4 regions of the Blastococcus sp. SYSU DS0552 genome follow, and region 4 is predicted to be linked to each of the others. Evidence: riboswitches for the same ligand, from Rfam matches in the RefSeq annotation. Region 4 holds a riboswitch; each other region holds the start of a gene.

The links. A riboswitch is a leader RNA that binds a small molecule or an ion and turns the genes downstream of it on or off. The one in region 4 is predicted to bind cyclic di-AMP.
Region 1: another riboswitch for cyclic di-AMP. It lies ahead of ACI8AG_RS00555 (hypothetical protein); the one in region 4 lies ahead of ACI8AG_RS18335 (aggregation-promoting factor C-terminal-like domain-containing protein).
Region 2: another riboswitch for cyclic di-AMP. It lies ahead of ACI8AG_RS00305 (C40 family peptidase); the one in region 4 lies ahead of ACI8AG_RS18335 (aggregation-promoting factor C-terminal-like domain-containing protein).
Region 3: another riboswitch for cyclic di-AMP. It lies ahead of ACI8AG_RS15025 (murein hydrolase activator EnvC family protein); the one in region 4 lies ahead of ACI8AG_RS18335 (aggregation-promoting factor C-terminal-like domain-containing protein).

The regions. Positions count from the first base shown of each region.
Region 1 covers NZ_JBJHAB010000001.1:100,349-107,342, reverse strand. The annotation lists gene ACI8AG_RS00565 (protein kinase domain-containing protein) at 1-132, opposite strand, end outside; gene ACI8AG_RS00560 (SDR family oxidoreductase) at 366-1,112, shown strand; gene ACI8AG_RS00555 (hypothetical protein) at 1,135-2,043, opposite strand; cyclic di-AMP (ydaO/yuaA leader) riboswitch at 2,300-2,447, opposite strand; gene ACI8AG_RS00550 (bifunctional 3'-5' exonuclease/DNA polymerase) at 2,615-4,279, opposite strand; gene ACI8AG_RS00545 (MerR family transcriptional regulator) at 4,455-4,877, opposite strand; gene ACI8AG_RS00540 (alpha/beta fold hydrolase) at 4,876-5,688, shown strand; gene ACI8AG_RS00535 (DNA-directed RNA polymerase subunit alpha C-terminal domain-containing protein) at 5,749-6,303, opposite strand; gene ACI8AG_RS00530 (saccharopine dehydrogenase family protein) at 6,358-6,994, opposite strand, start outside.
Region 2 covers NZ_JBJHAB010000001.1:48,120-55,113, forward strand. The annotation lists gene ACI8AG_RS00280 (DivIVA domain-containing protein) at 1-27, opposite strand, end outside; gene ACI8AG_RS00285 (globin domain-containing protein) at 24-1,163, opposite strand; gene ACI8AG_RS00290 (ATP-binding cassette domain-containing protein) at 1,411-2,400, shown strand; gene ACI8AG_RS00295 (ABC transporter permease) at 2,397-3,230, shown strand; gene ACI8AG_RS00300 (MFS transporter) at 3,246-4,475, opposite strand; gene ACI8AG_RS00305 (C40 family peptidase) at 4,647-5,813, opposite strand; cyclic di-AMP (ydaO/yuaA leader) riboswitch at 5,828-5,981, opposite strand; gene cobA (uroporphyrinogen-III C-methyltransferase) at 6,128-6,994, opposite strand, start outside.
Region 3 covers NZ_JBJHAB010000014.1:97,027-104,020, forward strand. The annotation lists gene ACI8AG_RS15015 (maleylpyruvate isomerase N-terminal domain-containing protein) at 1-529, shown strand, start outside; gene ACI8AG_RS15020 (TVP38/TMEM64 family protein) at 463-1,212, opposite strand; gene ACI8AG_RS15025 (murein hydrolase activator EnvC family protein) at 1,245-2,471, opposite strand; cyclic di-AMP (ydaO/yuaA leader) riboswitch at 2,482-2,637, opposite strand; tRNA gene ACI8AG_RS15030 (tRNA-Ile) at 2,798-2,871, shown strand; gene ACI8AG_RS15035 (heparin lyase I family protein) at 3,273-4,574, shown strand; gene ACI8AG_RS15040 (SGNH/GDSL hydrolase family protein) at 4,684-5,346, opposite strand; gene ACI8AG_RS15045 (AEC family transporter) at 5,378-6,295, opposite strand; gene ACI8AG_RS15050 (esterase/lipase family protein) at 6,323-6,994, opposite strand, start outside.
Region 4 covers NZ_JBJHAB010000023.1:22,733-29,726, reverse strand. The annotation lists gene ACI8AG_RS18355 (flavin-containing monooxygenase) at 1-1,446, shown strand, start outside; gene ACI8AG_RS18350 (SDR family NAD(P)-dependent oxidoreductase) at 1,446-2,285, shown strand; gene ACI8AG_RS18345 (GNAT family N-acetyltransferase) at 2,326-3,327, shown strand; gene ACI8AG_RS18340 (class I SAM-dependent methyltransferase) at 3,374-4,030, shown strand; cyclic di-AMP (ydaO/yuaA leader) riboswitch at 4,148-4,274, shown strand; gene ACI8AG_RS18335 (aggregation-promoting factor C-terminal-like domain-containing protein) at 4,485-5,360, shown strand; gene ACI8AG_RS18330 (hypothetical protein) at 5,603-5,986, shown strand; gene ACI8AG_RS18325 (TSUP family transporter) at 5,990-6,721, opposite strand; gene ACI8AG_RS18320 (hypothetical protein) at 6,724-6,994, opposite strand, start outside.

The DNA.
Region 1 (6,994 bases), on a different contig from region 4:
CTTGACCGCCACGGACCGGTGGAGCTGCAGGTCGCGCGCCCGCCAGACCTCACCCATCCCGCCGACGGCGATGAGCTGCTGCAGCTGGTAGCGGCCGTCCAGGCACCGTCGGCTGGTTCCGGCCGTGGTCACTCCCGAGTCCCCTCGTGTCGGTGCCGAGAGGGCGCCTCCGCGCTCCCCCGTACTCGTACGTCCTGCAGGTGTGCCCGCCCGGAGGGGGTCTGAACCCCGGCGGAGCCGACGAGGTGGAACCCATCCGGCCCCACGCGCCGCCGCGGTGCCGGCCGCGGATCCGCCTGCGGGCTCTCGTACCGTGCGTGCCGGCCGGCCGCAGCGGCCTGCCGCACCGAACGACAGGAGCACCCATGAACACCGGCGCCGTCCTCATCACCGGCGCGAGTTCCGGCCTGGGCGAGGAGATGGCCCGGCAGTTCGCCGCCCGCGGCCACGACCTGGCGCTCTGCGCCCGGCGCACCGATCGGCTGGACGCCCTCGCAGCGGAGATCCGCCCGGCCACCGGCCGGCGGGTGGAGACCGCGGCGCTCGACGTCACCGACGCCCAGACCGTGCCCACGGTCTTCGCCGCGTTCGCCGCGGCGTTCGGCTCGATCGACCGGGTGGTCGTGAACGCCGGCCTCGGCAAGGGAGCGCCCCTGGGCACCGGCCGGGCCGAGGCCAACCGCGAGACGGCGATGACCAACTTCGTCGGCGCGCTGGCGCAGACCGAGGCGGCGCTGGAGATCTTCCGCCGCCAGGGCCGCGGGCACCTCGTGCTGATCTCCTCGATGTCGGCGCTGCGCGGCATGCGCCGGTCGATGACCACCTACGCCGCCACCAAGGCCGGGGTCGCGTCCCTCGCCGAGGGGCTGCGGGCCGAGCGGATCCCCGGCCTGGACGTGTCGGTGATCTACCCCGGCTACATCCGGTCGGAGATGAACCAGCACGTGCAGCAGCGGACCCGGTTCATGGTGGACACCCCGACGGGCGTCCGCGCCATGGTGGCCGCCATCGAGGCCCGGCGGGCCACGGCCTACGTCCCCGCATGGCCGTGGGTGCCCATCGGGCTGGCCATGCGGGTGCTACCGCTGTCCGTGGTCCGCCGGCTCACCTAGGCACCGCCGCGGGGCGGCGGGGTCAGTTGTAGTTCACGTGCACGTGGTCGAAGTGGTTGGCCGTCGCGCTGCCCCGGTTCTCCATCGCCTGCCACGATCCGCCCGGGGACGAGAGCATGCGCTGCTGCCAGATCAGGTAGTCCACGCCCAGCTCGGCCCAGTGGGCGCGGTGGTAGGCGACGATCGCGTCCCCGAGGGCGGCGTCGGACATCACCATGTAGTCCAGCGCCAGGCCCGAGGGGTGCCCGCCCGGGTCGGCGGCGCTGGCCCGGGTGCCGCCGAGGGTGATCCCCGCGGCGCCGGGCACGTTGCTGACCACCGCGTCGGCCGCGGCCTGGGTCTGCGCCTTCACGCTGCCCGCGGTGTTGGAGATCCGGGCGACCGCCGTGGCCGCCACGGAGGCGGCGGTGGTGGCGGCGGCCCGGGCCTCCTGCGTGGGCGTCGCCGCGGCGGGGGGCGCGGCCGCCCGCTCGGCGGCCCGGGCCTCCTCCGCGGCCTTCTCCTCGACAGCCTTCGCCTCGGCCTCGGCGCGGGCGGTGGCCTCGGCCTCGGCGCGGGCGGTGGCCTCCGCCTCGGCCGCCTGCCGGTCGAGCTCGGCCTGGTCGGCCGCGGCCTGGGCCTGCTGGGCCGCGACCTGCTCGGCCTCGCGGCTGCTGCGGCTGGCCGCCAGGTCCTGCAGCGGGGCGAGGTCCTCGGCGACGTCGACCGGGCCGGAGCGGGAGGTGAGCCCGAGCTCCTGGGCGACGCTCACCGACTGCGAGGTGCCGGCCTCGGCCTGGGCGCCCGGGTCCACGCCGACGAGGGTGTTGACCAGGAGGGCACCGGCGGCGGCGACCCCGAGGTAGAGCGCCGGACGGCGGAGGCCCGAGGGCGGGCGACGGCGGAGGACGAGCGGGCCACGACGGCCCGAGGTGGTGGTGCGGGGATCCATGGGTTCGGGGTGCTCCGTTGGTGCGGCGGGATCGGCCGGGCGAGGCGGACCGCGAGGGATGCGGGCTGCGGACCGGCGCCGGGTCGCGGGGCCACCGGGCACCGGCGGCTCGGCCGGCGGTTCATCGGTGGCGGGGGGCGACCGGCGGGACGCCGGGTGCGCGTGCGGTCAGGTCCGGGGACGCACCGGGGGGCGGCGGTGCCGGCGGGCGCGGGGTGGTGCGGCGGTGCAGGGGCGCGCCATGCGGCGGCTCTCCGTTTCTTCCGTCGTGCCGCCTACCGGGTTAGCTGACGGATTCGGACGGGAAGCAGCCCTACCCGCACCGGGACGTGCCCGGTGCGCGATTCACCCCAGAACTTCGGTGGGTCCCCGGCTCGCCCGCAGCTCGAAGGCGGCGGGCGACTCGGCGGCGCCCGGCAGACCCTCCCCGGATGGGGAGAGAACGATCGGCCGGGCTCCGCCACGGTAACCGTCGTTATGCAGTCGTGACAATGCGGAAGCGGTCACTTCCGCAGATCGTGACGCGTGTCGCGCCACGTCTCCTGCCCCGTCGGTGGTGTATGGCAGGCCGTCAGCCGGCGTCGGCCCAGGCCCGGACGACGGCGACGTCCAGCGGGAAGTCCACCGGGAAGGCGCCGAACAGCAGCCGCCCGGCCGTGGTGGCCGCGGCGCGCACCGCCTCGACCACGTCGTCGGCCAGGTGCTCGGGGGTGTGCACGACCACCTCGTCGTGGAGGAAGAACGCCAGGTGCGCCCGGGTCTCCAGCGGCCCGTCGCCGCCCAGCCGCCAGAGCCGGTTGCGGAGGTCGGCCAGCCAGCACAGCGCCCACTCCGCTCCGGTGCCCTGGACGACGAAGTTGCGGGTGAACCGACCCCAGGCGCGGCGAGCGCGGTCGCGGTCCTCCCGGGAACCGGCCTGCTCCGCGGCGTCGCCGAGCCCGTCCGCCCGCTGCGCCCAGGCCGCGCTGGGCGACGGCGACCCCCGGCCCAGCAGCGTGTGCACCACCTCGCCGCGTTCGCCGGCCCGGGCGGATTCCTCGACCAGGCCGATGGCGCGCGGGTAGCGGCGGGCGAGCCGGGGCATCATGCGGCCGCTCTCCCCGCGGGTGCCGCCGTACATGGCCCCGAGGATGCCCAGCTTGGCCTCCGCCCGGGTCGCCACCGCGCCACCGGCGACCATGCCCGCGTAGAGGTCCGAGGCCCGCGCCGCCTCGGCCATCGCGGTGTCCGCGCTCATCCCGGCGAGCACCCGGGGCTCCAGCTGGGCCACGTCGGCGACGACGAACCGCCAGCCGTCGTCCGCGACCGCCGCGGGGCGGATCAGCGTGGGCACCGAGAGCGCACCCCCGCCGTTGGACGCCCACCGACCCGTGACCACCCCACCCGGCAGGAAGGCGGAGCGGAACCGCCCTCCCTGCACCCAGGCCTCCAGCCAGCTCCAGCCGTTGGCCGTGAGCAGCCGCATCAGCTTCTTGTACTCGAGCAGCGGGGGGACGCACGGGTGCTCGAGCTGCTCGAGGGTCCACGAGCGGGTGTCGGCCACCGGGAGGCCGGCCTGCTGGAGTGCCCGCAGCAGCTCGGCCGGCGAATCGGGGTTGAGCGACGGGGTCCCCAGCGCCGCGCGGATCTCGCCCAGCAGCCGCTCGAGCACCGCGGGGCGCCCACCGGTTCCCGGGCGCGGGCCGAGCAGGTCGGTGAGCAGGCGCTCGAGCACGTCGGCCCGCCAGGGCAGGCCCGTGTGCGTCATCTCGGCCGCCACCAGGGCGCCCGAGGACTCCGCGGCCAGCAGCAGGGCGAGCCGGCCCGGCCGCGCGGAGGCCGCCACGGTCACCTGCTGGCGCTCGTGCTCGGCCAGGGGGTCGAGCCGGTCCGCCGGGTCGGCCAGCGGGAAGAGGGCGGACTCCGGCGGCGGGCCGGGCTGCAGCACGTCCCACCCAGGGGTGTCGTCCCCGGCGAGCAGCTCCTGGGCCGCGAACGGGGACCGCCGCAGGATCGCGTGGCCGAGCCGCAGGTCGGTGCAGCGCTCGACGCGGACTCCCGCCGCCAGCAGCGCGGGGTACCAGCGGGTGGTGTCGTCCCACACCCAGCGGACGGGTGCGGCAGCGGCCTCCCGCTGTGCCACGACGGCGGGCAGCCCCCCGGCCGCGACGCGGGTGACCGACCCCGTCGACCCGTCGTCGACGAGCTCCGTCATCTCCACCGCGGACTCGCGGCGCCGGAGCAGGATCCGCTGCACGCCCGCAGTGTCGCCGACGGAGCCGACCGATCCGCCGGACGGCCCCGACGCATGTCCCCGGTGCGGGAGCGCGCGAGGACGGCGGCCGGCGCGACGCGACGCGACGCGACGATGGAGCAGGGGGTGCTCGTCGCGACAGGCCGCCATCACGACGGACCCACGACGTCGAGCAAGGTCAGCGCCCGGCGTCCACCCCCGCCGCCTGCAGGTAACGGCCGAGGGCGGCGCTGTTGTCCTGCAAGCAGGCGATCCGCGCGTCGATCTCGCGCCGAGTGGCCACGAGGGTCGCGATGAGGTCGGGGCAGGGCTCCAGCTCGGGCCGCTCGCCCCGGGCGCATGGCAGGACGTCGCGGATGACCTCGGTGGACAGACCCGCAGCCAGCAGCCCTTGGATCTGGCTGACCGTCAGCGGCGCGTCGCCGGGGAACTCCCGATAGCCGTTGGCCGCGCGCGCCGGGGTCAGCAGCCCCTGCTCCTCGTAGTAGCGCAGGGCTCGCGGACTGGCGCCCGTCCGCCGAGCCAGCTCACCGATGCGCACGGCGCTCTTCCCTCCGCCCTTGACCTTCACGTCGACGTCAGACTTTACGGTCGCCGCCATGTCCACCGATCAGCGATCCCTGCGCCTGCCCCGCGCGGCCACTCCGGCCCTGCCCGCTGTCGTCACCGGCACGGGACCGGTCCTCCTGCTCCTGCACGGCGCCGGCGGCAGCCCGCAGGACAACTACCCGTTCCTGGACGACCTGGCTTCCGACCACACCGTCGTAGCGCCCTACCTCCCCGGCACCGCCCCCGCTCCACTGCCCGATGGACCACTGGACGTCGACCCGGTCGCCGACCAGGTCGTCGCCACCGCGGACGCCGCGGGGGTGGACACCTTCGCCCTGTCGGGCTACTCGCTCGGCAGCGCCCTCGCGATCCGCGTGGCCGCCCGACACCCGGAGCGGGTCACCGCGCTGGTTCTGACCGCCGGCTTCGCTGCCGCCCGCCCGTCGCTCGCGGCGACCAGCCGGCTGTGGCAGCGGCTGCTCGAGCAGGACCCCGTCGGCGCCGGCTGGTTCGTCGCGGCCCTGTTCCCCGGGGATGCCGCGCTCCACGCCCTCGGCCGGGACGCCACCGCCCAGCTGGCCCGGGACGTCACCGAGCACCTACCGGCCGGCGCACGCGCGCAGGTCGAGCTGGTCGGTCGCGTCGACGTCACCGCCGACCTGCCCCGGTTGGCCGCACGCCGTCTTCCGGTCACGCTCCTCGTCCCCACGCGCGACCGGCTGGTCGACCCCGCACATTCCGCAGACCTCCAGGCCGCCCTGCCGCACGCGGTCCGACACGAGCTGACCACGGGTCACGACGTCGCCGGCGAGGCCCCGATCGCCTGGCTGCAGATCCTTCGAGCCGCGGGCACGACGCCCTGATCCCCCGCGGCGCCCCCGAACCGACCACCGCCCCCGCCGACCCGCCCGTCCGGGAGGCGCCTAGCCGAGCAGCCGGCGAAGACAGCGGACGGGCGTGGCGAGGACGGCCCGGGCGACGTGCACGCCCAGCCGCAGCAGGTCGGCGTAGTCGGGCGGACGGACGGTGGCACCCGCCCCTGGCCGGCCGGGAGACGGCCGGTCGTCCGTCGCCACCCGGGCCGCGGCGACCGGCGGGGCCGGCGCCGGTGTCTCGGTGAGGAGCAGGTCGACCGCCGACCGGCGTCGTGGGGCCCGGAGCGAGTCGAACGACGGGATGGCCGGCGCCACCGGACCGTCCTCCTCGGACGGCTCGCCATCGGTCGGCTGCCCACCGGCCGGCCCGCCCACCGCCGCGCCGGCGCCCGGCAGCTGGGCCGGCGGCTCGGGGACGACGGCGCGGATCGCCGCGACCAGGCCCGGTCCGAGGCCGGCGACGTCGCTGAGCTCCCGCCGGGTGAGCGCGGCGAGCGCCTCGACGTCGGTGATCCCCGCCCGGGTCAGCGCGCTGACCGCGCGCGTCGGCAGACCCAGGTCACGGATCGTCCCGGCGGGCTGTCCCGGTGAGCTGGTCGGCATGTCGGCCAACCCTAGCGATGCCGGCCCGCGGTCGCGCCGGCGGCGGCAGCCCGGTCAGACCTCGGTCACCTCGTAGGTGTGCCCCGCCGCGCGCAGCCGCTCCACGAGCACCTCCCCCAGCGCCGTCGCCGGCGTCAGCGAACCGGCCCGGTCGGGCAGCCGCTCCCCGTCGAGGGCGAGCGCCAGCGCGGCCTCCCCGAGCATGACGGCGGTGGCGGCGTACCCCGGGTCGCCGCTGCCCGCGGCGGTGGCGCGGTAGCGGCGGCCGCTCTCGGTCGTGGCGTCGACCACCATCCGGAACCAGCCCTTCCGCCGCACGGCCTCGCTCGGGCCGGTGCCCGGCGCGGGGAGCACCCGGTCCAGCACCGCACGGGTGGGCGCCAGGCTCATGGCGGACACGGTGGCGACCAGCCCGGCGGAGACACCGGCCGCGGCGACGGCGCCGAGCGGCCCGCGCCCCACCCCCATGACCTCGCCGTAGCGCATGTCGCGCCCGTACGCCCAGCCCTGCAGCGCGTTGCTCCGCCGCACGATGCGGGTGTTGAACGGCGCCATGACGAAGGCGGCCGTCCAGCGCCCGTCGTCGGTCCGGCGTGGCAGCGCACCGTCGAGGGGCTGCGGGGTGTCGGGCTCGGCAGCCCGGTCGGGGCTCAGGCCGAACGGGTCGCCGACGACGCGACGCAGCGACGGG
Region 2 (6,994 bases), on a different contig from region 4:
GGTCCCGGACGTCTCGGTGGTGGTCATTCGGTCACCTTCCCCTCGGCACTGGGCCCCGGTCGGCTGGGGGCGAACACCTCGCTGCGCACCCGTTCCCGCGGTACGCCGTGCTGCAGGAGACCGCTGACGGTCGCCTCCACCATGGGCGCCGGGCCGGCCACGAACACCTCCCGGCTGAGCCACGGACCGTGCCGGAGGACGACGTCACCGACGTCCCCCTGCTCGAGGCCCGACAGGTCGTCGTCGGACACCGCGTAGGTCACGCCGAGCCACGGGTGGGCCGCCCGCAGCTCGTCCAGGGCGGCGCGGTCGTAGAGCTGGTCCTTGGTGCGGGCGCCGACGAACAGGTCCACCCGGCGGGCGGGCCCCTGCCGGGCCACCTGGTCGACCAGGGCCTTCAGCGGCGCCAGCCCCATGCCGCCGGCGACGAGCAGGAGGTCGCGGTCGGAGTCGCCGGCCAGCGTGAGGTCGCCCAGCGGGGGCCCCAGCCGCAGCAGGTCGCCCTCCTCGGTGCTGCGGACGAGCGCGGTGCTGACCGGGCCGCCGGGGCGGGCCTTCACGTGCAGCTCCAGGGTGCCGTCGTCGCGAGGAGCGTTGGCGGGGGAGTAGTACCGCCAGAGCCGCGGCCGGCGGTCGATCTCCAGGGACAGCGACTGGCCGGCCAGGTAGTTGACCGGCACCTCGGGCCGCACCTGGAGCACCGCCACGTCGATGGCGCGGCGTTCGTGGGACACGACCTCGGCCCGCCAGGTGGCCGGCTGGTCGCCGGACTCCTCGGCGCCCTGGATCATGACCGAGGCGACGAGCTCGTAGGCCTCGGTCCAGGTGCGGGCGCGGTGCTCGTCCCACTCGTCGTCGAAGTGCTCGAGCGTGGCGAGCAGGCTGGGCATCACCGCGGGGTAGTGCGCCGGCAGCGTGCCGAACTTGCGGTGGTCGTGGCCGAGCTGCTTGAGGATCGGGACCAGCGCGTCCAGGTCGTCGACGTGGGACACCACCTCGCCCAGCGCGTGGAAGAACCGGTCGCGCTGGTGGGCCATGGACACCGGGAACATCGCCCGCGTCTCCGGGTGGCTCAGGAACAGGTGCGAGTAGAAGTACAGCGGTGCCTCGTCGCCGGTCGCCGCGGCCTTGGCGAAGCTCGCCCGCATCGCGGCGATGTCCATGCGTGCCTCCTCGCGGCGGGATCCGTCCGGCTGCCTGGGCGCGGCACCGGCTCCGGTGCGCGACGACGCCTGCGCGCTCCGCCGTCCCCTTCCCCGGTGCACGCGGCGTCACACGGCCACCGGCGAGGTTTCTGCCCGCCGGCCGGCGGTGCGGCGGAAAAGTCGCTCGCCGCCGATGAGATCTCCGGGGAGAGTCCGTCTGCACCACGACGACACCGGCCGACACCGACCCCCGGGTGAGGTACCCATGCCGCAGCACGCACCGCTGGCCGTGGAGGCGACGGCGCTGGTCAAGACCTACGGGGAGACCCAGGCGGTGGCCGGGCTCGACCTCGCCGTGCCGGCCGGGAGCATCTACGGCGTCCTGGGGCCCAACGGGGCGGGCAAGACGACCACCATCCGGATGCTGGCCACCCTCGTCCGCCCCGACTCGGGCAGCGCCCGGGTGCTCGGGTACGACGTCGTGGCCGAGGCCGACGCGGTGCGCGCGCAGGTGAGCCTGACCGGGCAGCTCGCGTCGGTCGACGAGGAGCTGACCGGGCGGGAGAACCTGGTGCTGCTCGGCCGCCTCCTCGGGCTGTCCCGCGCCGGGGCCCGGGCGCGGGCCGACGAACTGCTGGACGCCTTCGGCATCGCCGCGGCCGCGGGCAAGCTGGTGAAGCACTACTCCGGGGGGATGCGGCGCCGGCTGGACATCGCGGCCAGCATCGTGGTCACCCCGCGGCTGATGTTCCTCGACGAGCCGACCACCGGGCTGGACCCGCGGTCGCGCAACCAGGTGTGGGAGATCGCCCGCGCGCTCGTGGCCGAGGGGACGACGATCCTGCTCTGCACGCAGTACCTGGAGGAGGCCGACCAGCTCGCCGACGGGATCGCGGTGATCGACCGGGGACGGGTGATCGCCGAGGGGACCCCGGCCCAGCTGAAGGCGTCGGTCGGCACCGGGGCGCTGCACGTGCGGCTGCTCGACCCGGCCCGGCGCGCCGAGGCGGCCGCGGTCCTCGAGGGCGCGCTCGGCTCGGTCGCCCTGGAGCCGGACCCGGCGGCGCTGTCGGCCACCTGCCCCGACTCCGCCCGGGCCGCCGCCGGCGTGGCCGAGCTGGCGCGGACCGGCATCGGCATCGCCCACTTCTCCCTCGACCAGCCCAGCCTGGACGAGGTCTTCCTCGCCCTGACCGGCCGCGGCGCCGAGGACCCACCCGGAGCGGCACCGACCCTCGAGGAGCGGACGTCATGAGCACGGCGACCACAACCACCGACGCCGACGCCGCGGCCGTCCGCCGGGCGATCGCCGGCCGCGAGCGGCCCCCGCGGCCCGGACCGCTGTCGGCGGCCCTCACGTTCGGCTGGCGGGGGATGCTCAAGGTCAAGCACGTCCCCGAGCAGCTGCTCGACGTGACCGTGACGCCGGTGATGTTCCTGCTGATGTTCACGTACCTCTTCGGCGGCGCCATCGCGGGCTCCACCAGCGCCTACCTGGACTACACGCTGCCCGGCCTGCTGGTCATGTCGGTGCTCTTCACGACGGTCTACTCCGGCGTCTCGCTCAACACCGACCTGACCAAGGGCGTCGTCGACCGATTCCGCTCGCTGCCGATCTGGCGGCCCGCGCCGCTGCTGGGCTCGCTGCTCGGGGACAGTGTCCGGTACGTCGTGGCGGGCACGGTCATCATCGTCGTCGGCGTGCTGCTGGGCTACCGCCCGGACGCGGGGGCGGCCGGCGCCGTGGCGGCGCTGGCCTTGGTGGTGGTCTTCTCGTTCGGGCTGTCGTGGGCCTTCTCGGTGCTCGGCCTGCTCATGCGGAGCCCGAACGCCGTGATGAACGCCGGCTTCATGAGCATCTTCCCGCTGACCTTCCTGTCCAACGTGTTCGTCGACCCGGCCACCCTGCCCGGGCCGCTGCAGGCCTTCGTCGAGGTCAACCCGATCTCGGTGCTCGCGACCGCGTGCCGCTCGCTGATGGACGGCGCGCCGGACGGTGTCTCGATCGGCGTCTCGCTGGCGGTGGCCGCCGCCCTGGCCGCGGTCTTCCTCCCGCTGACCACCCGGCTGTACCGCAGCCGCTGAGCCCGGCGGCCGGGATCAGGCGGAGCGAGCCCCCACCGTTGCGGGGCGGGGGGCCTCGCGAGGGATGGCCAGCCCACCGAGGAGCCCGGCCGCGAGCACCGCGGTGCTCACGCCGAACGCCACCTGGAAGCCGGCCACGTCGGTGAGCCAGCCGGCGATCAGGGGCCCGGCGATGGCACCCAGGTCCGCCGACATCTGGAACACCGCGACGACCCGGCCGCCCCGCCCGGCGCTCAGGTCGCCGACCAGGGCCGCCGGGGCGCTGGCGAGCAGCGAGGCGGCGAGCCCGAAGACGGCCATGGACAGCAGGAAGGCCCAGAGGACGGGCGGCAGGACCAGCACCGCCATGGCCGCCGTCGCCAGCGCCGCGCCCACGATCAGCGAAGGCCGGCGTCCCCAGCCGTCCACCAGTCGGCCGGATCGGAGCAGGCCGAGCGCCTGCGCGACCGAGCCGACGAGCAGCCCGGCCCCCGCCCAGGCCACGGTTCGGCCCAGCTCCTCGGTGACGTAGAGCGGCACCAGGGAGTTGCGGACGCCGAACAGCACCCAGCCGACGCCGAAGTTGGCCAGCAGCGCGGCCAGGTAGACCCGCGAGCGCAGCGCGCTGCCCAGCCGGACCGGGCCGGCGTCGAGGTCGGGGCCGGCGGCGTCACCCGCCGGGGGCGCGGCCGGGTCGGGCTCGGCGGTGCGCAGCAGCGCGACGCCCACCGCACCGGCCACCAGTAGGAACCCGGCGTAGAGGAAGAACGGCAGCCGGGGGGAGAGCTCCGCCAGCAGCCCGCCGGCGGCCGGCCCGGCGATGCCGCCGAGGATGAAGCCGCCCTGCCAGGTGGCCGCGGCCCGCCCGCGGTGCGACGGCGGGGCCACCCGCAGCAGCAGCGAGAGCGCCGCGACGGTGAACATGGCGCTGCCGATCCCGCCGGCGGCCCGCAGCCCGAGGAAGAGCGGGAAGGACCCGGCCAGCCCGGCGAGACCGGTGGTGACGGCGACGACCACCAGCCCGGAGGCGAGCACGAGCCGCTCGCCGAACCGCTCGACCAGGGTGCCGCCGCTGAAGGCGGAGACGAAGCGGAAGAACGCGAAGGCGCTGACCGCCAGCCCGACGGCGGTGGTCCCGACCCCGAAGTTGCGGGCGAACAGGGGGATCGCCGGGGCGACGATGCCGAAGCCGAGCGCCACGACGAAGGCGATGACCGCCAGGACCCTGACCTCGCGGGGCAGCTCGCCCCGTGTCCCCACCCGCACGAGAGGCGATCGTCGCACGTGCGGTGGCCCGACACGCACGAGACACCCGGGGGGGGGGGGGGGGGGGGGGGGGGGGGGGGGGCGGCGGGGGGGGGGGGGGGGGGGGGGGGGGGGGGGGGGCGCGGGGCGGACGGACCGCCCCGCGCGCCCGGGTGTCTCAGCCGGCGGTCGTCAGCCGGCGATCCGCCGGGCGCTGTTGTAGCCGCCCATCGAGTCGATCGACGCGACCTTCACCGGGACACCGGACGTGGCGGCGTGCACCATCTGGCCGTTGCCGATGTAGATGCCGACGTGGCTGACCGGGCTGTAGAAGAAGACCAGGTCACCCGGCTGCAGGGCGGAGCGGGAGACCGGCGTCCCCATGGTCGACTGCATGCGGCTGGAGTGCGGCAGGCTGATGCCCGCGGCCGCGTAGGCGTACTGCACCAGGCCCGAGCAGTCGAAGGCGTTCGGGCCGGCGGCCGCCCACACGTAGGGGTCGCCGATCTGGGCCATGGCGGTGTTCACCGCGGTCTGCGCCGCGCCGCTGCCGCCGGACACCGGCGCGGGCGGCGCGGGGGCGGGGGCCGGGGCCGGAGCCGCGGGGGCCGGGGCGGGAGCCGCGGGGGCCGGGGCGGGAGCCGCGGCTGCGGGAGCCGGGGCGGCGGCCGGCGCCTCCTCGGCGGCCTGGGCTGCCTGGGCCGCGGCGGCCTCCTCGGCGGCGTGCCGCTCGGCGGCGGCGCGGGAGGCTCGCTGTTCCTCGGCGCTCAGCCGGTCGAAGTGCGCCTGGTAGACGGCGATCTCCTCGTCGAGGCGCGCCCGCTCGGCGTTCACGCGGTCGACCTGCGCCTGGGCGTCCGCCGCGGCCCGCTCGGCGTCCGCACGGGCGCGCTCGGCGTCCTCGCCGGCGGTCCGGGCCTCCCCGAGCACGCCGTTGTTGTGGGCGGCGATCGTGTCGAGCAGGCCGACCCGGTCGATCAGCTCCGTGGGCGAGCCGCTGGTCAGCATCGCCGTCACGGTGTCCAGCCGGTCACCGGTGTACGCGCTGCGGGCCACCGTGCGGACGCGGTCCTGCGCCTGGGCCAGGGCGGCCTGCGCGGCGGTGAGCTCCTCGGCGGCCGCGTCGGCGGACGCCTGCGCCGCCTTGAGGTGCTCGCGGGTCTCGTTGAAGCGCTCGGTGAGCACCTCCAGGTCGTGGGCGCGGGCGGCGACGAGGTCCGCGGCCTCCTGGGAGGTGGCCGGCTCGGGGTCGGCGACGGCGGGGAGCGGCGCCAGGACGACGCCACCGGCGGCCACGAGGGCCAGCAGGGCCCGCCGTCCGGTGATGCGGCGGTGGGCAGGGCTGAGCGAACTCGCCATGTTCGGCGGGTCTTCCTTTCTTCCACGGCCGCCTACCGGGTTAGCTGACGGGTTCGGGCGGGAAGTCGCCCGGCGGCGGACGGCCCGTGCGGGCCGCTCGTCGCTTCACCCCAGGTGGTGCGTTGGGTCCCCGGTCCGGGTGCCGGACGGATCCGGCGGGTGGTTCGGCGGCGTCCGGGCGGCTGTCACGGGTCGAGTGACGAGAGGGTCCGTCCGGACGGGCCCACGCTAGGTGCCGATCCGGCGGATCACCATGCCTGGGGACGACTTCGTCCAGCACCGTGGCCGACCGTCCGGCGGGCGTTCACGCGCAGTCACCGACGCGCCGTGACACGCCCGCGGTCGGCTGACGTGAGGTGGACCACCTCGCCGACGACCCAGACCGCCGGGGGGCGGACTGCGTGCTCGGTGAGGGTGGCCGGGAGGTCGGCCAGGGTGGTGCGCAGCGACCGCTGGGTGGGGGTGGAGCCGTCGGTGACGACCGCGACGGGGGTGTCGGGTGCGCGGCCGTGCTCGACGAGGGCGGCGGCGATGGCGGGGGCGGTGTCGACGCCCATGAGGACGACGAGGGTGCCGCGCAGTGCGCCGAGGGCGGCCCAGTCGACCAGTGACTGGGGGTGGCCGGGGGGCAGGTGGCCGGAGACGACGACGAATTCGTGGGTGAGGCCGCGGTGGGTGACCGGGATGCCGGCGAGGGCGGGGACGGCGACGGCGCTGGTGATGCCGGGCACCACCTCGACGGGGATGCCTGCCTCGGTGCAGGCCCGCACCTCCTCGAAGCCGCGGCCGAAGACGAAGGGGTCCCCGCCCTTGAGGCGGACGACGCGGCGGCCGGCGCGGGCGTGGGTGACCAGCAGGTCGTTGATGGTCTCCTGGGCCATCGAGCGGCCGCGCGGCAGTTTGGAGGCGTCGACGACCTCGACCTCGGGGGGGAGCGAGGCGAGCAGTGGCTGGGGGCCGAGGTGGTCGGCGACGACGACGTCGGCGGTGGCCAGCGCCTGCCGGCCGCGCACGGTGATCAGCCCCGGATCACCCGGGCCGCCACCGACGAGGACGACCCGCCCCGGTCCGCCGTCGGACCGGCGGACCGGCAGGGTGCCGTCGGCGACCCCGGCGAGGACCGCGTCGCGGAGCCCGGCCGCCGCCCGGGGATCGGCCGCGTCGTGCACCGCCAGCACGAG
Region 3 (6,994 bases), on a different contig from region 4:
CACCGCACCCGCGGTCTCGGTCGTCGGCCGGCTGCCGCTGCTCAGCGTCGTCCTCGGACAGGCCTACGAGCTCGCCGTCCACGGGCTGGACCTGGCGTCCTGCGGTGCGCCACCACCGCCTGGCCCCGTGTTGCAGTCAGGGCTCGCGGCGCTGACCGACGTGACCGGCGCACTGGCCGCCTCGTCGGGCATCGCCGGCCGCGTCAGCCTGGTGACACCCGACGGCGGCTGGGGGTTCACCGCGGACGACGACGGGTGGCGGGTGCGACGGGTGCCGCCGGGTGTCGTCGAGGGCCCGGCCGTGGAGGCAACCCCCGAGCTCCTGCTCGACGCAGCCGCCGGCCGGGTGAACCCGGTACCGGCCGTGGCCCGCCGCAGACTGAAGGTCCACGACGTGCCCGGGCTCCTGCAGCTGGCGCCGATCGTCCAGCAGGTGCCGGGCATCCCGGGCGGACCGATCCTTCAGCTGGCCGCCCGCACCGTGGGCGGGGCCGGCGGCGCGCTGGGGCGGTTCTTCGGCGGGCGCTGACCCGCGTCCTCGCCCACCTGCTCGCCGGTGCGGGATCGGTACCTCGACACGGCCGCACCAGCGAGCAGCAGCAGCACCAGCACGACGACCACCGGGGCGACCGTGGCGGTCGGCATCCAGGCGACGACCGCGCCGGCCGAGGCGCCGGCGCCCACTTGCACCACCGTGCCGGGTATCAGTCCGACGGCGGTGGCGACGCCGTAGGTCAGCGGCCGTACGGCGCTCAGGCCCGCCGCGTAGTTGACCAGGACGAAGGGCACCATCGGGACCACCCGGCTCAGCACCACCGCGACGAAGCCCCGGTCGCTGGAGAACCGGTCCACGCGGCCGAGCCGCGGCCCCGCCAGCCGCTCCACGGCCGGGCGACCCAGGCCCCGCGCGAGCCAGAACGCACCGGTCGCCGCCAGGAAGGCACCGGTGTAGGCGACCGCGAAGCCCGCGCCGAATCCCAGGACCGCTCCGGTCAGCGCCGCCAGCACCGACCGTGGGACGGGCGCGAGCAGGACCACCCCCTGCGCGGCGATCAGCAGCAGCCACGTCCGGAGGCCGCCGCCGTCGGCCCACGAGCGGACCTGCGCCAGGGTGGGCACGTCGACGGCGAGGGCGGCGACCACGCCGGCCGCGAGCAGCGCGACGAGGAGCCACGCCCGCAGCCACGGGCTCGCCCCCGCCGTCGTCCGCACGTGCTCATCTTGACCGATGGCGTCAACCAGCCTCAGCCGCAGCTGCCGCCGAGGGTGATGCCGCGCTGGGCCAGCCACGGCACCGGGTTGGACCGGTTGGCGTACAGGCCACCGAGGTGCACCTCGAAGTGCAGGTGCGGGCCGGTGGACTGGCCCCGGTTGCCCACCTCGGCGATCTGCTGCCCACCGCTGACGACCTGGCCCGGCGAGACGAAGAACTGGTTCACGTGCCCGTAGACGGTGATGGCCCCGTCGTGGTGCTGGATGGCGACGGCGAGGCCGAACCCGCTGGCCGGCCCGGCCTGCAGCACGACCCCGGGCTCCGGCGTGAAGATCGGGGTGCCGATCGGCGCGGCGATGTCCACGCCGAGGTGCTGGGTACCCCACCGGCTGCCGTAGCAGGAGGTGACCCGCCCCTGGGTGAGCCGGCCGGCCCCGGCGGTCGCGGGAGCCGCCGCCACGGCCGCCTGCTCGGTGGCCTGCTGCTCGGACCAGGCGGCGACGGGGTCGGCCGTGCCGCGGAGGCTGAGCATGCGGATCTCCGCCTCGCGCAGCTGCTCGTCCAGCGCCGCCTTCTCGGCGGTGAGCGCATCGAAGTCGGTCTGCGCGGCCGCGAGGAGGGCGTCGACCTCCGCCTGCATGCCCTGGGCCTTGCGCGCTGCGGCATCCCGCTCGGCGACGGCGGCCTTCGCCTCCTGGTCGAGCCGGGCCTCGCGGGCCTCGGCCACCCGCAGGTCCTCGAGCACCTGCGCGCGATCCTCACCGAGGAGGTCGAGCGTCGCGGCCTGCTGGAGGAGCTCCCCCGGGCCGTCGGCGTGCAGCACCATCTCCAGCTGCTTCATGGACTTGTCGCTGCCCATGTAGGCCTCCCGGCCGAGGGCGGCTACCTCACCCTGGGTACTCGCCACGGCCTCCCGGACGGCGGCGAGCTCGGCGGCGATGGCGTCGGCGTGCTCGCGGGCGCGGTCGAGCTCGGCCTGCGCGGCGAGCACGGCGCCGCTGGCCTCCTCTGCCCGGAGGGTGAGCTGCTGCAGGCGCTCCTCCGCGTCGCGCACGCGCTGCTCGATGTCGGCGACCTCCGCCTCGACGCGGTCGTACTCGCTGCGCGCGTCGCCCGGCGCGGCCGCCGCGGTCGACGTCCCGAGCAGTGCGAGCGCCAGCAGTGCGGTGGCGGCGGTGGCCGCCCGACGGGTGCGGCGGAGGGCCCGGCGCGCGGGCGCGGCCGGGACGTGGTGGCGCAGGTGGTGCGAGGTCGCCAAGGCGACGGTCTCCGTTCCTCTATCCGCCTACCAGGTCAGCTGACGGGTTCGGGCCGGAACATGCCCTACCTGCCTGCCCGTGGTGGCGCAGGCGGGATTCACCCCAGAGAACGTGGGTCCCCGGTCCCCGCGGCGGTGAGGCCGCAGAGTTCGGCGGGGCCCGTCCGAGCCCCCGGGTTTCGGGAGCGGGATCGGATGGGCCGCGAGAGACGGTACAAGCGGATCGCCCGAATGTCACAGGGGGGTAACGGACCTTGTCAGTTCGCCCCACCGACCCCAGGACGTGGCTGCGGCGCCGCGGCGCCGTCTGGCAGGCTGGCGGGTCCGGGGCGGTAGCTCAGCTGGTCAGAGCATGGGACTCATAATCCCTGGGTCGTGGGTTCGAGCCCCACCCGCCCCACCTCTCCCAGGCCCGCGGTGTCGTGCCTGGCGCTCGCGCCTCCCTGTCGGCGTGAGCAAGGACACGGCTCCCAATGGGTGTGGGCACCTCGGCGTCAGCGGTGCGCCACACCGGCGCCGCGGCCGGAAGGCGACCGGCGCGCCTGTGCACCGCCGCCTTCATGACGTGGCGTAATTGATGCGTGACAGAACGTTCAGCCGCCGTCGGTTCGACCGGTGGTGCCACCGCCGCAGCCCCGGACGCGGCGTCCGAGCGGCATCTGCAGCGCCTGCCCGGCTCTCCTCGAGGGCCGGTCTCGTGCTCGCCGTCGCCACCGCCGTCCTGACCGATGCCGGCGGCGGCGCCCATGCCGCCGACCGCCTCGTCCAGACCCCACTCGACCTGATCTGAGGACCGACGCCATGAACAAGCGCAACCTGGCCGTCCTGGCGGCCCTGACCCTGATCGGCGGCGCCGGACTCGCCGACGCCGTCCTGGCAGCCCCTCGGCCCGTCACATCGCACACGCAGGCCGCCGCCGTGCTGCTCGCCCCGGCCGATCTCACCGGCGAGGCCGTCGATCAGCGGGCTTCGCTGGACTGGACGGGGGTGCCCGGGGCCCGCGACTACCTCGTCATCGACGTCACCTCCGGCGCCGCCGGTCGCATCGTGGGCTCCACCGGCGCCACCGCCTGGACGTCGCCCCGGCTGCCGCTGTCCACCCCGCGGTACGCCTTCGTGGTCGTGCCGCGGGACCACGCCAAGGTGCAGGGTGAGCGGACGGAGCCGGTGCACATCTACCCCGGCGGCCAGCCGGCCGAGCCGACCACCCCGGCCGAGGCGGCCCCGGTCACCACGACGCCCCCGCCCGAGCCCACCACCACCGAGCCGCCGGCGCCGTCCACGGAGCCCACCACGCCTCGGACGACCACGACGCCGACGACCACGACGCCCCCGCCCGCGACCGACCCCGAGCCCGAGCCCGAGTTGCCCGCCGTCCAGCCCACGCGGGTCTGGGGCTACGACGCCACGACGCTGGTCCCCGGCCCCTGGCCCGAGATCCACGCCCTCCGGTCGGACCAGTACGGCACCACCACGGCCAACCCGTACCCCGGCTCGGAGCGCACCGCCTTCTTCACCGTGCAGCGCGGCGACACCGGCTGGAACGGCACGCACGGCACCCTCCGCTCCGAGGTCCGCGATTCGATCGCCGCCTCCGGCGACGTCCGGCCCGGCGACGAGCAGTGGTGGGCCTGGTCCACGTTCTTCCCGGCCGACTTCGACTGGGACGAGCGCGGCCAGTTCCTGATCTACACGCAGTGGCACCAGACGGTGAACTCCGGCAACCCCAACGTGCACTTCTGGTCGGACGTGAACGAGAACCTCATGGTCGACGTCCGGGGTGGCACGGGCGGCAGGACCGCCGGCGACGCGCAGTACGTCCGGACCTTCAACCTCGGCACGATCGACAAGGGCGCCTGGAACGACCACACCGTCCGGTTCATCTGGTCCCCCGACCCGGCGAAGGGCCTCATCGAGGTCTGGCACCAGGGCGAGAAGGTCCTGTCCGAGCGGGTCGCCAACCTGTACGAGGGGCAGTCCGTCTACATCAAGCAGGGCATCTACTCGGCGGCCGGGACCTACCGGACGCACTACCTCCAGCACTCCCCGATCGGCTTCGGCCCGACGCGCGAGTCCGTCGCGTCCCTGAACGCGATGGGCTGACCTGCTCGGCTCGCCGGGTCCGGCGAGCAGGCCCGACCGTCATGGGGTCGCTGCCCGCAGTCCGGAGCTCTCCGGACTGCGGGCAGCGCGCGGCCCCTGCGCTCGGCGTCTAGGTCACGGCCTCCGCCACCAGGTCGGCCAGGGCGCGGGCGCCCGCCTTTGTCGGGTGGACCCCGTCCCGGGTCAGGTCGCGGTCACCCAGCACGCCGGCGAAGTCCACCAGCTCGACGCCCGTCCTGTCCGCCAGCCGGCGGACCGCGGCGTTCAGGGCCGTGGCGTCCGTGTCCGTCCACGGCTGCACCGTCGCCAGCAGCACCGTGCCCCCGGCCTCCTGCCCCAGCCGGACCGCCCGGCGCAGGTTCGCCACCGTCTCCCTCGTCGACACCCCGAGGCGGAGGTCGTTCGTGCCGGCCTGGATGACCAGGACGTCGACCCGCGGCGCGTCGGCCTCCAGACGCCGCAGCACCTCCGCCGCCGTCTCCCCGGCCACGGCCGCGTTCGCGCCGTCGGTGAACTCGTCGGAGCAGACGAGGTGGGAGTACCAGGAGCGGCCGCCGTGGAAGCCGAACCGGGGCTCGCTGTCCGCGCGGCTGATCGAGTCCCCGTACACCGCCAGCGACCGGCTCCCCTCGTCGCCCACCCACGTGACGCACTCCGCGTGCACGGCGCCCCGGGCGACGACCCGCGTCGGGCTGCCCGGGATCAGGACCGACAGGACCAGGGCGAGCCCGACGATCCCGCCGGTGATCGCGATCGTGCGCCGCCGCGACATGCCTCAGGACGCTAGCGGACCGCACGCCTCCTCAGCCCGCTACCAGCAACCACAGCGGCACGGTCCCGAGCGCGGCCGTCGTCGCCAGGGAGATGTGCGCGGAGACGAACCCGCCGTTGCCGCCCATGCGGGCCGTCAGCACGTAGGACGCCGTGGCGGGCGGCACGACGGCGAACGCGAGGACGACGGCGCGCTGGTCGCCCTCGATGCCCAGGAGCGCCACGAGGGCCAGCGCCGCCGCGGGCACCGCGAGCAGCTTGACCGCCGTCAGGTAGCCGGAGAGCGCCCACTCCCGGCGGGCCAGCTCGCCGATCCGCAGCGCCGCACCCACCGTCAGCAGCCCCATGGGCACGGCCGCGGCGGCGATCCGGCCGAGCGTGGCGTCGACCGGTTCCGGCAGCACCAGGCCGGCGGCGTTGCCGGCGAGCCCGGCGACGGTCGCCACGATCAGCGGGTTGCGGACGACGGCTCCGAGCACGCCGAGAACGGCGCCGCGTCCGCTCGCCGCAGTGGTGCCTCCCGCGAGCGCCAGCACCGCGAGGACGTTGACCGCGGGCACGGTGACGCCCAGCAGGACGCCCATCAGCGCGAGCGCGGCCGGCCCGCGGTCGTCGACGAGGGCCAGCGCCAGGAAGGAGTTGAAGCGGAACGCCGTCTGCCACCCCGAGGCCGCGGTCACCCGGTCGATGCCCGGGAACCACCGCACGAGCGCGCCGAGCAGCGCGCCCGCCGCGATCGCCCCCACCGCCGCCAGCAGGGCCGCCCCCGTGCCGGCCGCGGCGACGTCGGCGGCGAGCGTGGTGCGCAGCAGCAGGGCCGGGAACAGCACGAAGTACACGAGGCGCTCGAGCTCGGCCCAGAATCCCGGGGACCGCCAGGCCCAGCGCCGCAGCAGCAGCCCCAGGACGATGAGGGAGAACTCGGGCAGCACCACCGCCGCCCCCTGCACCACGGCAGACTAGCCAGCGCGGCCACGTCACCTCCGGCCGATCTCGTAGACGTGCGCGACGACCGACGCCGGCTCGCCGGGCGGCACCAGGAAGGGCGCGGCGGCGGCGCGGAACGCGGCCAGCGACGGGTCCTCCCCGGCATCGACCGCCCGGGCGGCGGGCCGGTACGCCGCGCCGATGGCGTGGTTGTCCGCGACGCTGCCGTGCTGCGCCGCGAAGGTCACGGTGGTGACGTTCGGGCTGTCGTCGTTGGCGCGGCTGTCCAGCTGCGGGACGAGGTCGTGGCGGTTCTCCAGCGCGAGGAGCTGCACCTCCGGCGGGACGTCGACGCGGGCGACGGGTGCCCCGACGGTGACCACGGCGCGCACGTCGAACCCGAAGCCCGGGCCGCCGGTGTCCGCGGCCGCCTGCGCGGCCACCATCCCGCCCTGGCTGTGCCCGACCAGCAGCACGGGGTCCGACGGCCCCGCACCGGCCCGGCGGAGCGCCTCGGCGATCCCCGCCTGGCGCGTCGTCGTGTCACCGCCGAGCACCCGGAGGCTGGTCCCGAGGTCGTGGGTCCGCGGGTGGACCGTGCCCGACGGCGCGTTCCAGACGCCGGTGCCGGGGATGTCGACGACGTAGGCGGTGCCACCGTCGGCGCGGGTGAGCACCCGGACGGCGATCGTGTCGCGCGCCGGGCCGGACTTCCGTGCCCG
Region 4 (6,994 bases):
CTCTCCGGTGTCGGTGCCGCCTGCCACCTGGAACGGGAGCGGCCGGGGACCAGCTACGCGGTGCTGGAGTCGCGGGCGGCGCTGGGCGGGACCTGGGACCTGTTCCGCTACCCGGGCATCCGGTCGGACTCGGACATGTTCACCCTGGGCTACTCCTTCCGCCCGTGGCGGGAGCCCGAGTCGATCGCCGACGGGCCGACCATCCGCCGGTACATCGAGGAGACGGCCCGCGAGTACGGCGTCACGGAGAGGATCCGCTACCACCACCGCGTCGTGTCGGCGGAGTGGTCGAGCGCCGAGGCCCGCTGGGCGGTCACCGCCGCGCGCGCCGACACCGGCGAGACGGTCACCCTCACGTGCACGTGGCTGTCGGTCTGCTCCGGCTACTACCGCTACGACCAGGGGTTCCGGCCGGAGTTCCCGGGCGAGCAGCGCTTCCGGGGGCAGCTTCTCCACCCGCAGCACTGGCCCGAGGGCATCGACCTGACCGGCAAGCGGGTCGTCGTCGTCGGTAGCGGCGCCACCGCGGTCACGCTGGTGCCCAACCTGGCGGAGCAGGCCGAGCACGTGACCATGCTGCAGCGCACGCCCAGCTACGTCATGTCGCTGCCCGGCCGTGACCCGATCGCGCAGAAGCTGCGGGCGCGGCTGCCGGAGCGGGTGGCCTACTCGGTCGTGCGGTGGAAGAACGTGCTCACCAGCACCGCGCTCTACCAGCTCAGCCGGCGCCGGCCGGCCCTGGTCCGCTCGCTGATCCGTCGCATGACGCAGAAGCAGCTGCCGGGGGTCGACGTCGACACGCACTTCAACCCGCCCTACGACCCCTGGGACCAGCGGCTGTGCCTGGTGCCCGACGGAGACCTGTTCCGAGCCCTCCGCCGGGGCGCGGCGTCCATCGTCACCGACCGGATCGCGACGTTCACCGAGGAGGGGATCGAGCTGACGTCGGGCGAGCACCTGGCGGCCGACGTCGTCGTCACCGCGACCGGCCTGAACCTGCTGCCGGTCGGCGGGATGCGGATCGTGGTCGACGGGGAGCCGGTCGAGTTGCCCGAGCGGGTGTCCTACAAGGGCATGATGCTCTCCGGCGTGCCCAACTTCGCCATGGTCATCGGGTACACGAACGCCTCGTGGACCCTCAAGGCCGACCTGGTCAACCGCTACGTCTGCCGCCTGCTGGACCACCTCGAGGAGCACGGCTACGCGTCGGCCACGCCGGTCGCCCCCCCGGAGGGCGGGGGAGCGCCCTTCCTCGACCTCGCGGCGGGCTACGTCCAGCGCAGCCTCGCCGGCCTGCCGCAGCAGGGGCGCCGCACACCCTGGCGGCTGCACCAGAACTACCTGCGGGACGTCGCCATGATGCGCCGGGGCTCGCTCGAGGACGAGGGCATGACCTTTCAGCCGCGCGTGCCCGCAGCCGCCCACGCGGATCGGGTCGTGGCCTGATGGGGCCCTACGCCTTCGCGGGCGGGACGGCGGTCGTCACGGGCGCCGCCAGCGGGATCGGCGAGGCGCTGGCCGTGCAGCTGGCCGACCGGGGCAGCCACCTGGTGCTGCTGGACCGCGACGCCGACCGGCTGGCGGCGGTGGCCGGTCGGATCGCCGCCGACCACCCGGCCCTGCGCGTGGCGACGCACGTCGTGGACCTGGCCGACGACGAGGCGACCGCGCGGGTGGCCCGGACGCTGGTGGCCGAGCACCCCGAGACCACGCTGCTGGTCAACAACGCGGGGGTCGCCCTGGGCGGTCGCTTCGACCAGATCGGGCTGGCGGACTTCGAGTGGGTCCTGGCGGTGAACCTGCGCGCCGTCGTCCGCCTCACCCACATGCTGCTGCCCGTGCTGAAGACCCACCCCGGCGCCCACGTCGTCAACGTCTCCAGCGTCTTCGGCATCTTCGCCCCGGCCGGGCAGGTCGCGTACGCGACGAGCAAGTTCGCCGTCCGGGGGTTCAGCGAGGCGCTCCGTCACGAGCTCGCCGACGACGGCATCGGCGTCACGGTCGTGCACCCGGGTGGGATCCGGACGCGGATCGCCGAGAGCGCCCGCACCGGCGCGGGCGTCTCGGTGGAGGAGTACGAAAAGGGGCGGGCGCAGTTCAGCAAGCTGCTGCGGATGCCGCCGGAGGACGCCGCCGCCCGCATCGTGGCAGCCGTCGAGCGCCGCCGCCCCCGGCTGCTGATCGGCTGGACCGCCACGGTGCCCGACGTGCTGGTCCGCCTGCTGCCCGGCACCTACTGGCGGCTGATCGCTCGCCGGGCGACCGCGGCGCGGCCGAGGGGCTGAGCACCGGGAAAAGGGTTGCCGGTGGCAGTAGAACGGGGACGTGACCGACCCCTCCTGCCGGATCGTCGAGCTCGGCCCCGACGACGACCTCTTCCCCTCCTGGTGCGAGGTGTGGGCCGCCTCCGGCCGGGCCGCCCGGCCGCAGGACCCGCCCCGGCCGGCGCAGGAGCACGTCGCGCTGGGGTGGGAGCTCGTCGCGCCCGGTGGCTCCCGGGACGGCACCCACCGGGCCGCCCTGGTGGACGGCGCGGTCGCCGGCGCGCTCCGGCTGATCCTCCCGCGCAAGGACAACCCGACGCTGGCGGTGGTGGACCTCGCGGTGCACCCGGCCTCCCGGCGCCGTGGCCTCGGGAGCGCGCTGCTGGCCGAGGCCCGGGTACTCGCCGCCGCGCACGGCCGCAGCTCGCTGGTGAGCGAGGTGGACGAGCCCGGCCCCGGGGCGCCGGGCCGCGCCTTCGCCGAGCGGCACGGCTGGTCCTGCGACCTGGTGGAGACCCGCCGGGAACTGGTGCTGCCGGTCGACGAGGACCGGCTGGGGGCGCTCGAGGCCGCGGCCGGCGCCGGGTACGAGATCGTCACCTGGCGGGACCGCACCCCGGACGCGCTGCTGGCCGACCGGGCGCTGCTGGAGCGGCGCATGACCACCGACGCACCCCACGGCGATCTGCCGGTGGGGGAGGAGGAGTGGGACGGGGACCGGATCCGCGAGTACGAGCGGACCCACGTCGCCCGGGGCCGGACGGTGCTCAGCGCGGGCGCGGTGATCGGCGGCCGGCTGGTCGGCTTCACCGACCTGCAGATCCCGCTCGCCCAGCCGGCGCTCGCCCACCAGGGCGGCACGCTGGTGCTCCGTGAGCACCGGGGGCACCGGCTCGGCGCCCGGATGAAGGCGGCCGTGCTGCGGGAGCTGGCAGCGGGGTTCCCCGGCGTCCGGCGGATCAGCACCTACAACTCCGAGGGCAACACGCCCATGGTCGCGGTCAACGAGGCGCTGGGTTTCCGCCCCGCCGGCGCGCTGTCGTCCTGGTCGACCCGCCTCTGAGCCGGGCGGTCCCACCGCCCCGGGTCGCGTGCGGTTGACTGCCGGGGTGGACCGTTCCATCCCTGCGGAGTTCGTCCGCGCCCACACCCGGCCGGTCCGGCCGGACCTGGTGCCCGAGGTGGAGCTGCTGGTCGCCGCCGACGTCGTCGCCCTGTGGGAGGCGATGGAGACCGAGCACGGGCGCACCTCCACGGACCCGCCGTTCTGGGCCGCGGCCTGGCCGGGCGGCCAGGCGCTGGCCCGCCACGTGCTCGACCACCCCGGCCTGGTGGCCGGGCGCACCGTGCTGGACCTGGGGGCGGGCAGCGGCCTGGTCGCGGTCGCGGCGGTCCTGGCCGGCGCGACCGCGGTGCTCGCCAGCGACGTCGACCCGTTCGCGCTGACCGCGATCGCCGTCAACGCCGAGCGGAACGGCACCTCGGGCATCACGCCCGCCGGCGACGTGCTCGGGGGCGAGCCGCCCGACGTCGCGGTCGTCCTCGCCGGCGACGTCTGCTACGACCGGGAGATGACCGACCGGGTGCTGCCCTTCCTCGAGGCGGCCCGGGCCGGCGGTGCCGAGGTGCTGATCGGTGATCCCGGGCGGGTGTACCTCCCCGAGGACCGGCTGGAAGCGCTGGCGGTCTACGACGTGCCCGACACCGAGCCGTCGCCCACCGGGCCGGTGCCGGTGCGCCGGACCACGGTCTGGCGGCTCCCCTGACGGTCACCTCCCGTTCCTTTTCCCGCCAGGGGATTGTCACGAACGGATAACGCTGGTTACCGTGGGTCCCGCCCGGCCGGTCGTTCTCTCCCCATCCGGGGGAGGTCCGCCGGGCGCCGCCGAGTCGCCCGCCGAGGGCGAGCCGGGGACCCACCGAAGTACTGGGGTGAATCGCGCGCCGGGGCACGTCCTGGCGCGGGTAGGGCCGCTTCCCGCCCGAATCCGTCAGCTAACCCGGTAGGCGGCACGACGGAAGAAACGGAGAGCCGCCGCATGGCGAGCCTGCGGGCCCACCTTGCACGGAACCGCAGCCGGTACGGAGCCTCGCGCGCGCCTTCCCCGCGCTGAGCGCCCGGGCGTACGCCCGACACCGCTGCCCCTCGACCATCCCCGCAGCAGTTCCCGCCGCCGTCGCCGGCCCTGCCGCCCCCTGCCCCTGGAGCAGTTCCTCCCCATGAACCTTCGCGCCACCTCGATCACCCGTGCTCTCCGCCCCACGACCGGGCGCCGTTCGACGAAGACGGTCCGCCGTTCCGCGCTGCTGCTCCTGGCGGTCGCCGCGGCAGGCGGCCTGCTGGCCAACGGCGTCGTCGCCGACGAGCCGGTCGCCCAGGCCGAGCCGGAGCTGGCCTCCGTCAGCGTCGCCGAGCAGCTCGGCATCACCGACGAGACCCCCGCGCCCGACGTGACGGTGGCCGCGGCCGACACCCTCGGCCAGCTGGCCGCGAGCCGCAGCGAGCGCGCGGCCGAGCAGGCCGCCGCGGCGGAGGCGCGGGCCGCGGCCGAGCAGGCCGAGCTGGACCGCCGTGCCGCCGAGGAGGCCGCCCGCCGCGCCGCCGAGGAGGAAGCCGCGCGCAAGGCCGCTGCCGAGGAGGCCGCCCGCAAGGCCGCTGCCGAGGAGGCCGCCCGCGTGCAGGCGGCCCGGGAGCAGGCCGCCCGCACCCCGGCGCCGGCCGCACCAGCCCCGGCCCCGGCCCCGGCCCCGGCCCCGGCTCCGGCTCCTGCCCGGAGCGCTCCCGCGCCGGCCGCCGCGGCCCCGGCCGGCTCCTTCCAGGAGTACGCGATGGGCAAGCTCGGCGGCTCGGGCAGCGAGTTCAGCTGCCTGGAGAGCCTGTGGGGCAAGGAGAGCGGGTGGAACCCGAACGCCCAGAACCCGCGGAGCACCGCCTACGGCATCGCGCAGTTCCTCGACTCCACCTGGGCCGGGACCGGCATCGCCAAGACCTCCGACGGCTACCGGCAGATCGACGCCGGCCTGATCTACATCAACAACCGCTACGGCTCCCCGTGCGGCGCGTGGTCGCACTCCCAGGCCACCGGCTGGTACTGAGCGGGCCTCTGCCCCCGCCCCTCGCCCGCGCGGGGCGGGACCCTGCGGCGAGGCCGTTCCAGCACGTCACCACGCTCGGGGTGGTCTTCGGACGGGGGCGTCCCCGCTGAGGCATTGGAGGCTTTACCTGCGTCGTCGGCCCCGAGGACGCAGGTAGAGCTTCCAATGCCCGGGGTCGGCTCAGCGCAGCCGAGCCTCGGCTCCAGGCCTAAGGTCGGTGCAGCGTGCACGGAGGGGGAGCGATGACCGAGGCCGACGACGCCGACCGGACCACCCCGCAGAGCGGGATCGTCGGGCGGTCGATCGACGAGTTCGTGAACCAGCTGCGGTTCTTCTCCGACCGCGCCCGTAACCTCGCCGGGAATGCGACGTCCCGCCTCCCGCTGCCGGCCCTGCCCAGCCCGCCCGGGGCGATGTCGGCGGCCCAGCTGCGCGCCGTCAAGGAGATGGTGACCGCGCAGCGCACCTCGATCGCCGCCATGCGCGCTCAGCTCGACGCGTTCGACCAGCAGCTCGCCGTCTTCGAGCGGATCCTCGACCCCCTGGTCGAGTGGAGCACGACCTGGGCGCGGCTGGAGGAGGCCGTCGGCGACATCGTGCGCCGGGAGCCGCCCGTCGAGCAGTGACGGTCAGCCCGCCAGCGACCTGACGAGCAGCACCGCGCCGGAGAGCAGGCACAGCACCAGGGCGGCGCGGCGCATGGCCGGCAGGGCCAGCCGCCGGCGCAGGGGTCCGGCGAGGAGGAAGCCGGTCAGCACGAACGGCACCAGCCCCGCACCGGTGAGCAGCCCGCCCCCGTCGAGCTCGCCGCCGGCGACCAGCACGCCGAGGGACAGCAGCGTCGTCCCGACGAAGAACACCGACAGGTTCGCCCGCTGGGCGGCCGGGGTGGGCGCGCGGTAGGTGACCACCAGGGGCGGTCCGGGCGTCGCCGCGACAGTCGAGAGCGTCCCGGAGGCGAAGCCGGCGACGGTGAGCGCGCGCCGCCCGCCCGGCAACCGCACCCCGGCGAGCGACGCGCCACAGGCGAGCAGCACGACGACAGCAACCGTTATCCCCAACAACCGGCCGTCGATGACCTGCACCAGCCCCAAGCCGACGACAACGCCGGGGGCCGAGGCGAGCATCGCACCGCGGAGGTTGTCGAGCTCCAGTGCGGACCGTTCGCGCCACACCACCGGCAGCAGCGCGGTCAGCGTGCCCACCAGCAGCGGGCCGGGCACGAGAGCGGGCTGCACCAGCAGCACCAGCGGTCCGGCGAGGAGGCCGAAGCCCATGCCGGTCGCCGTCTGGACGACGGACGCCACCAGCACCGCCAGGCCGCACGCCAGGAGTGCGAGCGGGTCGGTGGCCAGCTCCACGCTCAGTAGCCGTCGTCCTCGTCCTCCGGCGGACGACGACGGAGCAGGCCGGTGACCGAACCCACCCGGCTCTGCGCCTGGCGCAGCCCGTGGACCAGGGGCATGAGGTCGTCGTGGATCCGGCGCAGCGTCTCGGGCACGGTGTCGACGGCGGGGTCGTCGAGCACGCGACCGACCCGCTCGATGCCGGGGCGCAGCGCCCGCACCGGCTCCTCCAACTCCTCGAGCAGGCTCTCCAGGCGTTCGGTGATCCGCTGCGCGGAGGCGATCGTC